Regions from separate parts of the Nocardia heshunensis genome, predicted to be linked through region 1. Evidence: riboswitches for the same ligand, from Rfam matches in the RefSeq annotation. Region 1 holds a riboswitch; each other region holds the start of a gene.
The links. A riboswitch is a leader RNA that binds a small molecule or an ion and turns the genes downstream of it on or off. The one in region 1 is predicted to bind S-adenosylmethionine.
Positions count from the first base shown of each region.

Region 2: another riboswitch for S-adenosylmethionine. It lies ahead of ACYVN4_RS13100 (rhodanese-like domain-containing protein); the one in region 1 lies ahead of ACYVN4_RS27865 (ABC transporter substrate-binding protein).
Region 3: another riboswitch for S-adenosylmethionine. It lies ahead of ACYVN4_RS34540 (AfsA-related hotdog domain-containing protein); the one in region 1 lies ahead of ACYVN4_RS27865 (ABC transporter substrate-binding protein).
Region 4: another riboswitch for S-adenosylmethionine. It lies ahead of ACYVN4_RS43065 (bifunctional o-acetylhomoserine/o-acetylserine sulfhydrylase); the one in region 1 lies ahead of ACYVN4_RS27865 (ABC transporter substrate-binding protein).

Region 1 is NZ_BAAGTC010000008.1:349,447-352,398, forward strand. It holds gene ACYVN4_RS27860 (ABC transporter permease) at 1-644, opposite strand, end outside; gene ACYVN4_RS27865 (ABC transporter substrate-binding protein) at 645-1,802, opposite strand; SAM riboswitch class IV at 1,872-2,054, opposite strand; gene ACYVN4_RS27870 (SLOG cluster 4 domain-containing protein) at 2,169-2,645, shown strand; gene ACYVN4_RS27875 (HAD family hydrolase) at 2,743-2,952, opposite strand, start outside.
Region 2 is NZ_BAAGTC010000004.1:94,917-97,868, forward strand. It holds gene ACYVN4_RS13095 (O-succinylhomoserine sulfhydrylase) at 1-440, opposite strand, end outside; gene ACYVN4_RS13100 (rhodanese-like domain-containing protein) at 437-859, opposite strand; SAM riboswitch class IV at 874-989, opposite strand; gene ACYVN4_RS13105 (Rv0361 family membrane protein) at 1,052-1,495, opposite strand; gene ACYVN4_RS13110 (FAD-dependent oxidoreductase) at 1,717-2,952, shown strand, end outside.
Region 3 is NZ_BAAGTC010000009.1:1,365,928-1,368,879, reverse strand. It holds gene ACYVN4_RS34550 (hypothetical protein) at 1-60, opposite strand, end outside; gene ACYVN4_RS34545 (HAD family hydrolase) at 54-794, opposite strand; gene ACYVN4_RS34540 (AfsA-related hotdog domain-containing protein) at 791-1,576, opposite strand; SAM riboswitch class IV at 1,591-1,702, opposite strand; gene ACYVN4_RS34535 (MFS transporter) at 1,773-2,952, opposite strand, start outside.
Region 4 is NZ_BAAGTC010000029.1:135,028-137,979, reverse strand. It holds gene ACYVN4_RS43075 (MFS transporter) at 1-659, opposite strand, end outside; gene ACYVN4_RS43070 (TetR/AcrR family transcriptional regulator) at 799-1,515, shown strand; SAM riboswitch class IV at 1,527-1,639, shown strand; gene ACYVN4_RS43065 (bifunctional o-acetylhomoserine/o-acetylserine sulfhydrylase) at 1,737-2,952, shown strand, end outside.

The DNA of each region.
Region 1 (2,952 bases):
CTGGTCGGTGAGATATTCGAGTTGTAGAGGCCCACGAAAATGCCGGCCAGCCCGCCCAATCCGGAGGCGATGGCGAATGCCAGCGACTGCACCCGCCCCACGCCGATCCCCATCTGCGCGGCCGCATCGGGATCCTGCGCGGTGGCGCGAATCGCCAGCCCGTGGCGGCTGTAGCGCAGGAACGCCCACAGCCCCACCATCACCGTGAGCGTGATGGCGAACATGACCACGTCCGAGGTGCCCAGTCGCACCCCGCCGACCCGAATATTGTTGGTGGGCAACACCTGCGGGAAGGGCCTGGTGTCCGGTCCGAAGACCAGGGCCACCACGTTCTCGATGATCAGCCCGACCGCCACCGTCGCCAGCAGCGCGGCAATGGCCGGGGCGCGGCGCAGCGGTCGCACCGCCAGCACATCGATGGCCACCCCGACCAGCCCCGTCACCGCCACCACCACGACCAGCGCCGCCCACCACGGCAGCCCGTGCTGCGCGATCAACCACCAGCCCAGCACCGACCCGAACGCGAAGATCGAGCCGTGCGCGAAGTTGATGACATTGCTGACCCCGAAGATCAGGGTGATGCCCACGGCAATGAGCGCGTACGCATTGCCGTGGACCAGACCCGCGATAAGCGTGTCGAACATCTACTTACTGCTTCCGACCGGCAGGAACTTGCCGTTCTGCAGCACCAGCTCGATCGGCTTCACCCCGCTCGGCCGCCGCGTCTGCTGATCGAAGGCGAAGGTGCCCAGGCCGATTCCGTCGAAGTCCTTCACCTCGCGCAGCCCCTTCAGCACGCCCTCACGGGTCGCGCCACCGGTCTTGGCGGCCTTCACCAGCACGTTCAGCGCGTCATAGGCGTAGACGTTGAAGTCGCCCGGATCGGTATTGAACTTGGCCTTGAACTTGGTGACGAACGCCTGGATCTTCGGGCTCGGATCCGACGGACTGAACACACCGTTCACGATGTCGCCCTCGGCCGCCTTACCCGCCAGATCGATGAACTGCGGCGTGTTCTGGCCGCCGAAGAACTGGCCGTTGAACCCGACATCACGCAGCTGCTTGGCCACCAGCGCGCCATCCGGGCCGTAGCCCAGGTGCACGAACGCGTCCGGGTTGGCGTCGCGGCCCTTGATCAGCACCGGCCGGAAGTCCTGCGAGTCCGGCAGAATCGAGGAGGAGTAGGCGATCTCGATGCCCTTCTCCTTGGCGAACTGCTGGAAGAACTGGAAAGCCTGCTTGCCCCAATCGGTTTCGAGGTAGACCACCGACACCTTCTTGGCCTTCGACTTCACCCATTCGGCATTGCGCTCCTGGAAGACATCCAGGGTGATGGACGGGCTCCACGAATAGTCGCCGCCCTTGGTGAAATCCACCGACGAGTTGGTGAAGCCGTACTGCACCAGCTTGCCGCGGTTGTACACCGGCGACGCGGCGATGGAGGCGGGCGAGGAGAAGTCACCCAGCTCGGCGATGATCGATTGATCGCCCACGAACTTGGTCGCGATCGGCACCGTCTGCTTCGGATCCGACTGCGAGTCCTCCCATTTCAGCGCGACCTTCTTGCCGTTGATCCCGCCATTGGCATTGATCTCGTCAAGCGCCAGGTCGAACCCCTGCTGCCAGAGCCGCCCGTACTCGGCCGAACCACCCGTCTTCGGCCCCGAAACGCCGAAATACACGGTGTCGGAACTGCTTCCGGACGAGTCGTTGGAGCAGGCCGAGGCCAGTCCCGCCACCAGAGCCGCCGCGGCGACTCCCACCGCCACCCGGCCGAAACCACGGGACCAATACCTGCTCATCGCAAACCTCTACTTCGCACCGGCTCGCCAACCGGGCATGGGGACACGACCGCGACTGCCACCGCGGCCTGTTAGCGCTTGCGATGCCCGCGACGGCACCGCCTGGTCGTCACCCGGGGCACCCCCAGATGCGCTGCCGGCGGAGCCGTCCTCAGACGCGCACGGCCGGAGCGAAGGCGGAGGTACCGCCCACCGCCAAGCGAGGGTTGCCGATCAGCGAGCCGGGGCTCGAACATGCTGATACTCGTGACCGTGGGCAAAAGGTAGCCGCGGCAACCGGGAAGACGACAGGATTCGAATCAGCCTGATGCCAACAACGCCGCCGACCCACGCGGCTACCGCCGACCACCGACGAGAGGAAAACCCTTGCCACCATTGCAAATAGCCGTCTGCGGCCCCCGTGACTGCACCGATCGCGAGGCCACCGCCGCCTGCGAAGTAGGCCATCTTCTCGCCACCGCGGGCGCGACCGTCCTGTGCGGCGGCGGCACCGGCGTCATGGCCGCCGTCACCGAAGGCGCTTCCCGCGCAGGCGGACTCGTCATCGGCATCCGCCCCGACACCGACCGCGCCGCCGCCTGCGAGGGCCTCTCGGCCGTCCTCTACACGAACATGGGCGAAGCCCGAAACGCCATCCTGATCTCCTCCGCCGACGCGGTCATCGTCATCGGCGGATCCTGGGGCACCCTCTCCGAACTGGCCCTCGCCAACCACCGCGGCACCCGCGTCGTCTCCCTACATGGTTGGCGAATCCACGACGCCGAAGGCAAACCCGTCGACGCCGCCCTCCCTGCCCTAGACCCCGCCCACGCGGTCACCCTCGCCCTCGCGCCCCCGCTGTAGCCGTCGCCTCCGCCTCGTCATTCCGGCGCGCTTCTGGCCGGAATCCAACGCCGCCAGTGTGGATCCCGGCCAAATACACGCCGGGATGACGCGGGTTCTATCCACCCAGGTGGCCGGCCAGCCACGCCGGGAACTCGGTGAGGTCATCAAGCACCACATCGGCCCCGGCCGCCGACAGCTCTTCGGCCGCATAGGGGCCGGTGGTCACGGCCACCGAGACGGCGTCGGCCACCTTGGCCGCGCGCACGTCCCCGAGGTGGTCCCCCACATAGATCTGGGCACCGCGCTCGCGCAGCACCTCCCCCTT
Region 2 (2,952 bases), on a different contig from region 1:
TCCAGATCCTCGCCGTCGACGAAGACGGTCTCCACGCCCCAGCGCGGCAGGATCTCGTTGGCCACCACGAAGCAGGAGCCGAACAGGCTGCGCGCCGCGACCAGCCGGTCACCGGCGCCCACCAGCGCACCCAGCGCGGTGAACACCGCGGACATGCCCGAGGCGGTCGCGAAACAGGCTTCGGCGCCGTCGATCAGGCGCAGCCGCTCCTCGAACATGGCGACCGTCGGGTTGCCGTAGCGGGAGTAGACGAAGTGCTGGATATCGCCGGTGAACGAGGCTTCGGCCGCCTCGGCGCTCTCGTAGACGAAACCCGAATTGAGGAACAGCGCCTCGGAGGTCTCGTCGAAGCCGGAACGCCGGGTGCCGCCGCGCACGGCCTGCGTGGCCGGGCCGACGCCCTCGGGGAGCGGCTTGTCGAAGGAACCGCCGGTGATCATGACTGCCTCCACGGAAGTCCGTCGGCGCGCCAGCCGGTGCTGCCGCGATGACCCTGACCGTCGAGCGCACCCTCGAACCCGTCGACCACATTGAAGGACGGGGAGATGCCGACGGTGGTGGCCGCGGTGGCCGCGCCGATGGAGCGCTGACCCGAGCGGCAGATGAACAGGACCGGTGCGTCCGAATCCTGCGGGCGGGCGGCGAGCGCCTGCCGCAACTGGTCCACGAACCGTGCGTTGGGCGCGCCGGTGGCGTCCACCCATTCGATCAGCGCGGTCGGCCGGCCGATGCCATTGGTGTCGGGCACCCCGACGAAACGCCATTCCGCCTCGGTGCGGACATCCACCAGCACCGCATCCGGATTGTCGCGCAACAACTCCCACGCTTGCTTCGGCGTGATGTCACCCGCGTAGTTCACCTGTACCTCCTGTGAATCCGCACTTGCCGCACCGCTGCTCGGTGCGTGGCCAGGTCGTCACCCGGAGCACCCCACCGCGGAGGAGGGTTGCCGATCAGCGAGCCGGGGCTTGGCGCTGATACTCATGACCTGGGATGAGAGTGCCGAAAAACCGGCACTCGTGTCAAACGCTTCGCCGGACTTCGGACCTTGTCACGAACTGCAGACCAACCAGCGAGAATTCTCTTTGGTGAAGTGCCAGGTCGAGGTGGTCTGGGCGCCACCGGCGCTGAAACTGACCTGCGCTGTGGCCTTGTCGCCGTCGATGACGGGATCCTTCAGCGCGTCGAAGCTGATCGGGCCGCCGGTCTCGACGGCGATCTTGAGCGGCGAGGTGTTCTCGTCGAATCCCTTGCAGGCCAAGCTCGGTTCGTACTTGCCGTTGTCGCTGCGGTACTTGATGAAGTTGCCCGCGGGCGCCGAGAGCCGATCGGTATCTGTGACATTCTTCTCAACCGGCGACACCAGCGTGGCGATCACGATGCCCAGGATCACGAACGCGATGAGACCGGCCGCGACCAGGAACGGCCACATGCTCCGCGTCTCGTTCTGATCGAACTGGACTGTCTCCTCGGCTGTCTCCTCGGCGTCGCTCATGGGTAGATCATGCCTGGTCGGTGCGAGGGACCCGGAAAGCCATCGCATAGAATCAGCAGAATTTCCGCCCCAGGCGCGGGAATAGCAGGACAACGCAGCAACGCTGCAGCGTCGGGGGCCGACGATGGTCACCGAAGCCAGGGCGTCAACTTAGCCTAAGCTAAGAACGACGGCTAAGTTTTGACGGCAAGTTAGTTTCGACCCAAAGGGTGCGCGGAAAAATGACCGAACAGAGTGCAGCGACCCGCCCGCTACGCATTGCGATCGTGGGCGCAGGACCGGCCGGTATCTATGCCGCCGATGCCTTGATGAAGTCCGACGCACCCGCCGGGTTCGACGGGGTCAGCATCGATCTGTACGAGCGCATGCCCGCGCCCTTCGGCCTGATCCGCTACGGCGTGGCACCCGACCACCCGCGCATCAAGGGCATCATCACCGCGCTGCACAAGGTCCTCGACAAGGACCAGGTGCGCCTGCTGGGCAATATCGACTACGGCGTCGACATCACCCTCGAGGACCTGCGTCAGTTCTACGACGCGGTCATCTTCTCCACCGGCGCCAATGCCGACCGCGCCCTGGAGGTTCCGGGCATCGAGCTCGACGGCTCCTTCGGCGCCGCGGACTTCGTGTCCTGGTACGACGGCCACCCGGACGTGCCGCGCACCTGGCCGCTGGAGGCGGAGAAGGTCGCCGTGCTCGGCGTCGGCAATGTCGCCCTGGATGTGGCACGCGTGCTGGCCAAGACCGGTGACGAGCTGCTGCCGACCGAGATCCCGCCGAACGTCTACGAGGGCCTACTGGCCAACAAGGCGCTCGAGGTCCACGTCTTCGGCCGTCGTGGTCCCGCGCAGGCCAAGTTCACCCCGCTCGAGCTGCGCGAACTCGACCACTCGCCGACCATCGAGGTCATCGTCGATCCCGAGGACATCGACTACGACGAGGGCTCCGAGGCCGCCCGCCGGCACTCCAAGCAGGTCGACATGATCTGCAACACGTTGGAGCAGTGGGCCATTCGCGATGTCGGCAACCGCCCGCACAAGCTGTTCCTGCACTTCTTCGAGAACCCCTCGGAGATCCTGGGCGAGGACGGCAAGGTCGTGGGCCTGCGCACCGAGCGCACCCAGCTCGACGGCACCGGAAACTGCAAGGGCACCGGCGAGTTCAAGGACTGGGACATCCAGGCCGTGTACCGCGCGGTCGGCTACCTGTCGCAGAACATCCCGGCCCTGCCCTTCGACGACCAGGCCGGAACCGTCCCCAACGAGGCCGGCCGCGTTCTGGTCGACGAGGACGCGGACGGCGCGGATCGCTATGCGCCCGCCACCTACGTGACCGGCTGGATCAAGCGCGGCCCGGTCGGCCTCATCGGCCACACCAAGGGCGACGCCAACGAGACCATCGCCTGCCTGCTCGACGATGCCGCGAACTTCGTCCCGGCCCCGCGGCCGGAGCGTGAG
Region 3 (2,952 bases), on a different contig from region 1:
GCTCGGCGGGTACAGCGGCCCCTGCGTGGTCGGGGTCAGGTCGTAACTCTTGCTCACCATACGGACAGCGCTTCCTGTTCGGAGAGAAGGCGACCCGGATCGTCGACGGTATCGCCGACCCGATCGCCGAGATGGATCCACCCGGAGCCGTCACCGCGGTCTGGACGGGCGTGCGCGGTGAGGACCGCGTCGTCACCGCGAAAACCCGGATGCCCCACGGCTTGCAGGAACGGCAGATCGCTGGCGTGATCGCCGTAGCCGTAGCTGTGCTCGCGGGTGATGTCGTGCTCGCGCAGATACTCCGCGACGGCGGCGGCCTTGGCGGTGCCGATCATGGGCCGCCACACCTCACCGGTCAGCACGCCCTGCTCGTCGACCACCGGGGTGGTGGCGATGACGTGGTCGGCGCCGAGCGCCGCCGCGACCGGTGCGATGGCCGCCGGGAACGAGCCGGACAGCAGCACCGTGTCATGCCCTAAATTGCGGTGCGCGCGCAGGGTTTCCACCGCTTCGGCGTAGTAGACGCCGCCGCCCGCGGCGAACTGGTGGAACCAGCGCCGCCCGGCCTCGGCCAGCGCGTCGGCCCGCGCTCCGCGATAGGCCCGGTAGTAGTGCCGGTTGACTTGCTCCCGTGGTGTTCCGGCTGCGGCCCGCTGTTTGATCTCGTCGCTGAGCCGCGCGTATTCGCTGCCGTCGTCGCCGTTCTCGGCCAGCCAGAAGCGCTGGAAGGCGAACATGCTCTTGACGGTGATGAGGGTTTCGTCGACGTCGAAGAACGCCGCGCCCGCCGTCATGCCACTTCCAGGTAGGCCGCGATCGCCTTGGCCGCCTTGTGCCGTTCGATTTGGGAGATGCGCTCGTTGGGCAGGGCCGCGTAGGTGATGCGGGTGGTGGCGACGCTGCGGTCGAGTTGGCGCACATCCACCTCGATCGCGAACTCCAGTTTGGCCGGGTCGGTGACCGAGATCGGGGTGAGCACCGCGTGCAGGGTGGCGGGCAGCGGGAACAGGAAGGACTTGAACTCCAATTCGATGCTGTTCCACACGATGTAGAAGTGCTGTTCGGGCCAGCGGCGACCGTACTCGAGTTCGAACGCGCCGAGGAACAGCTGCCGCACCGCCTCCACGATCACGATGCCCTGCACGTGCTCGCCGGTCTGATGGTCGAGCAACAACTCGTTGTCGCCGTGGATGCGCAGGTCCGCCCGGAACTCGGTATCGGACTCGCGAATCAGATTGGCCAGCAGCACATTCGAGTGCTGATACTTGTGCACCTGGTGGCGCGGAGCCGGTTCGTCGACCGGTCCACTGACCCGCAGTCCGGCCGGGGCGTGCACCAGCGCCACGTGCTCGACGTAGTCGAGATCGTGGCGGGTGACCCCCTGGCCGAGCCGCACGGTCAGCGGCCGCTCCGACGCCCGCCACCGGCCGCCGCGCAGTGCGGCCACCAGCCCCGACACCGTGAAGGCCCGGTCGTCCGCGGCGATGCCGCGGAAGCGGTCGGCCACCAGCAGCACCTCGCCGACGGCCACCTCCTCCGCCACCGCGGACACCGAATCGAGCTGGGCTACAGACATTTTCCCTCCGAGAAGCAAGACGCTTATGGCGACGCTCGCCGCCATCCGGTCGTCACCCGGAGCACCCCGCCGCCGTGGAGGGTTGCCGCCCAGCCAGCCGGGGCTTGAACACTGGAACTCATGACCGTCATCGGAAAGTTATGCGCCCCAACATCTTTCCCCTACGGTTTCAACCACACCGATTGAAACCCGCCCTTCACTCCACCGCCGCACCCGCACGCGTCGCTGCAACGGCCAGCACCGCACCGACGGCCGACAGCACCGCGATGGACAGTGCTACGGCCGAATAACCGTGGTGCGAAACAAGATTGGCCAACTGCGGCCCCGCGCCGGCACCGACGAACAGCGCAAAGGTGTACAACGCGGTGGCGGTACCCCGTGCCGCACCGGCATGCACCGCGATCGCCTGTACCGCCGCCGGAGCCGCCACCGCGATCGCCGCAACGAATACGAACAGCCACACCGCAACCCACACGCCACCCCACGGCACCGCCGTGACCGCCGCCGCACCCGCCGCGATCGCCAGAGCGGCGATCAACCGGGTCGCCGGAGCGATGACCCCCAACCGTCCAGCCAGCAACGGCACCGCCACCATGGCCGGAATCGCGCTGGCGCGCAGGGCCAGTAGCGCGGCATTACCGGAGCCCACCCCGTGGGGCGGAGTGAGCTGGATCCCGGTGTAGATACCCACGAACGAGCCCAGGATAGCCAGACAGCTCAGATACAGCAGAGCTAACCGGGTCTGCCGCAGCAGCATCCAGAAAGGCGCGAACACACTACGCATCGTGTCCACCCACCCGGAACCGTCTACCGCCGCAGCGTCCTGCACCGCGACCGGCGCCTGCAATACGACGCGCAACAACACCGCCGAGAGTGCGAAAGCGATTGCGCCCGCGACGAAGATCGCATGCCAGCCCAGGGCGTTGCCGATGAGCTGGGCCAGCACCTGTGCCACCACCCCGGCCCCGAGGAACGAGCTGGTCAGGCAGGTCAGCGCGAAGATACGACGCTGCGGGGCAATACGTTCGGACAGATAGGCGAAGGCGGCAGGCGCGAAGAAGGAGGCCGTTAGCCCCTGCAGGATTCGCGCCGACAGCCCACTGACGAGTCCGGGCGCGACCGCCACCAGCAGCGAACTCACCACCGTCGCCAGCAGCCCGCCCACAATGACCGGCCGCCGCCCCCACCGATCCGACAGCGGCCCGGTCACCAGGAACCCCGCGCCGTAGGCCAGCCCGAAGGCGGTGGTCGTCCAGGTGGCCGCGGACTTGGACGTATCCCAGTCCGCCGCAAGCCGATTCAGGACCGGCAGCACCACATACAGCTGCCCGACCACCAGAATCCCGACCGCGCACACCGCCGCGACCGTCCGCCCG
Region 4 (2,952 bases), on a different contig from region 1:
ACGGTGACCGCGCCGGGCAGGTCGTAGCCGCCGGTGCGGGGTGCGGGCACATCCTTGATCACGAAGATGAACGCGCCGACCAGGGCCAGCAGCGCGACCGGGGTGTTCACCAGCAGTGACCAGCGCCAGTCCGCGTACTCGACCAGCGCGCCACCGGCGATCAGGCCGAGCGCCGCACCGGCACCGGACACCGCGGCAAACACGCCGAAGGCGCGAGCGCGTTCCTTGGCCTCGGTGAAGGTCACCGACACCAGCGACAGGGCCGCGGGAGCCAGCAGTGCGCCGAACGCGCCCTGCAACGCACGGCCCGCGAACAGTTCGGCCGAGTTCTGCGCGAGACCGGCTACCGCGGAGGCGGCGGCGAAGCCGACCAGGCCGATCATCAGGATCCGGCGGCGGCCGAGGTAGTCGGCGAGGCGGCCGCCGAGCAGCAGCAGACCACCGAAAATCAGAGTGTAAGCGGTGAAGATCCACTGCTTGTCGCCGTCGCTGATGTGCAGATCCTGCTGCGCGAACGGCATGGCGATGGTGACGATCGTGGCGTCCAGAACCACCATGAGCTGTGCCATGGCGATCACCGCCAGCGCCCACCAGCGCCTGGAATCTTTTGCGGGACTTGCTATTTCGTCGGACTCGAGAGCATCCGTGGCTACGGTCATGAGCCTCTCCTCTAGGGGGTGCGAAGGCAGCTGTCACCATAGTGGCCCCCACCGACAATTGGCGTCAAGGGAAAAATGTCGCAGTGCGACAGTTGTCATATCGGGACAAGAAGAGCCCGGAATCCACTAACATGGGGTCATGTCGGAGTTGTCGAGCCACATCGGTGTGGTCATGCGCCATCGCCCCGGCCTGCGCGAACGCAAGAAGCAGCAGACCCGGGATCGGATCATCGACGTTGCCCTGCGCCTGTGCGACGAACAGGGCTTCGATGCCACCACCGTCGAACAGATCGCGGACGCGGCCGATGTCTCACCGCGCACCGTGAACCGGTACTTCGACAGCAAAGAGGCGATCGTCATCGCCCCCATCGAAGGCTTCGGTTACGCCCTCGCCGACGCGCTGCGCGTGCAGCCCGTCACCGGCGACGAGATGCAGGCGCTGCTCGATGCTTTCCTGGCGGTCGTGGACCAGATCATCGAATCCGATGCGCCGGTGCCCTTCCGGTGGTTCCAGCAAATGCAGCGCATCACGCGCGACAGCGTCGCCGTGCGCGCGCTCAGCATGGAATCGGCCGACACCAAGACCCGTGCCATGACCGAAGTCCTCGCCCAGCGCCTCGGGCTGCCCGAGGAGCACCTCACCGTGCGGCTCATCGCCGGCACCTGGCACAGCATCGTCCGGGTGGGCATGGAGTGCGAATTCGAGGCCGAATCCGACTTCGCGGGCTGCACAGCCCCCGCCACGGCCCGCCTGCTCGCCGACAATGTGCTGGCCGCCTTCCACGAATTCCGGCGTGTCTGTTGCGGATCCACTGTGGCGAGCCCCACTTCCGAGACTGCCGCCTCCGCCCGCTAGAATCTCGCAAAGGTCCAGAGCATCAGCGTTAAGGCCCCGGCTTGCTGATCGGCAACCCTCCAGCTGCGGTGGGGTGCTTCCGGGTGCAGACCGGGCGTTCGAAGGCCGAACGCAAGCGCAATCAGGAGGTCTACCGAAATGTGTTGTTGTCGAAGCCCATTCGCTTCTAGATAACGTCAAACTTCCCGCCATTCGGCGACCTTGTTTTTGGAGCAGAACACATGAGTGACTCGACCGCGCCCGCGGCCGTCGTGGCTGACGGCACCCTGGATCCGGCCAACTGGTCCTTCGAGACCAAGCAGATTCACGCCGGACAGAGCCCCGATCCGGCCACCGGAGCCCGCGCACTGCCCATCTACCAGACCACTTCCTACGCCTTCCGCGACACCGATCACGCCGCCGCGCTGTTCGGTCTCGCCGAGCCGGGCAACATCTACACCCGCATCATGAACCCCACCCAGGACGCGGTGGAGCAGCGAGTCGCCGCCCTCGAGGGTGGCGTGGCGGCCTTGCTGCTGGCCTCCGGGCAGGCTGCGGAGACCTACGCAATCCTGAATCTGGCCGAGGCGGGCGACCACATCGTGGCCAGCCCGCACCTCTACGGCGGCACCTACAACCTGCTGCACTACTCGCTGCCCAAGCTGGGCATCGAGGTCAGCTTCGTCACCGATCCCGACGATCTGGACCAGTGGCGCGCGGCCGTTCGCCCGAACACCAAGGCGTTCTACGGTGAGACCGTTGCCAATCCGAGCAGCTCGGTCTTCGACATTCCGGGTATCGCCGAGGTCGCGCACGCCGCGGGCGTGCCGCTCATCGTGGACAACACCGTCGCCACGCCGTACCTGATCCAGCCGCTGCAGCTGGGCGCGGACATCGTCGTGCACTCGGCCACCAAGTACCTGGGTGGGCACGGTTCCGCGGTCGCGGGTGTGATCGTCGACGGCGGCACCTTCGACTGGACGGTGCAGAACGAGACGGGCGAGTCCCGTTTCCCCGGCTTCACCACCCCCGACCCGAGCTACAACGGCGTGGTGTTCGCCGATCTGGGCGCGCCCGCGTTCGCGCTCAAGGCGCGCGTGCAGTTGCTGCGTGATCTGGGCGCGGCGGTTTCGCCGTTCAATGCCTTCCTCATCGCGCAGGGCATCGAGACGCTGAGCCTTCGTGTGGAGCGGCACGTGACCAATGCGCAGGCGGTCGCGGAGTTCCTCGAGGCCCAGTCCAGCGTCGAGAAGGTGTACTACGCAGGGCTTCCCAGCTCGCCGTGGCATGAGCGTGGCAAACAGCTGGCACCCAAGGGTGTGGGCGCCATCGTGTCCTTCGAGCTGGCCGGCGGCATCGACGCCGGCAAGAAGTTCGTGGAGGCGCTGGTGCTGCACAGCCATGTCGCTAACATCGGGGATGTGCGCTCGCTCGTCATCCACCCGGCTTCCACCACGC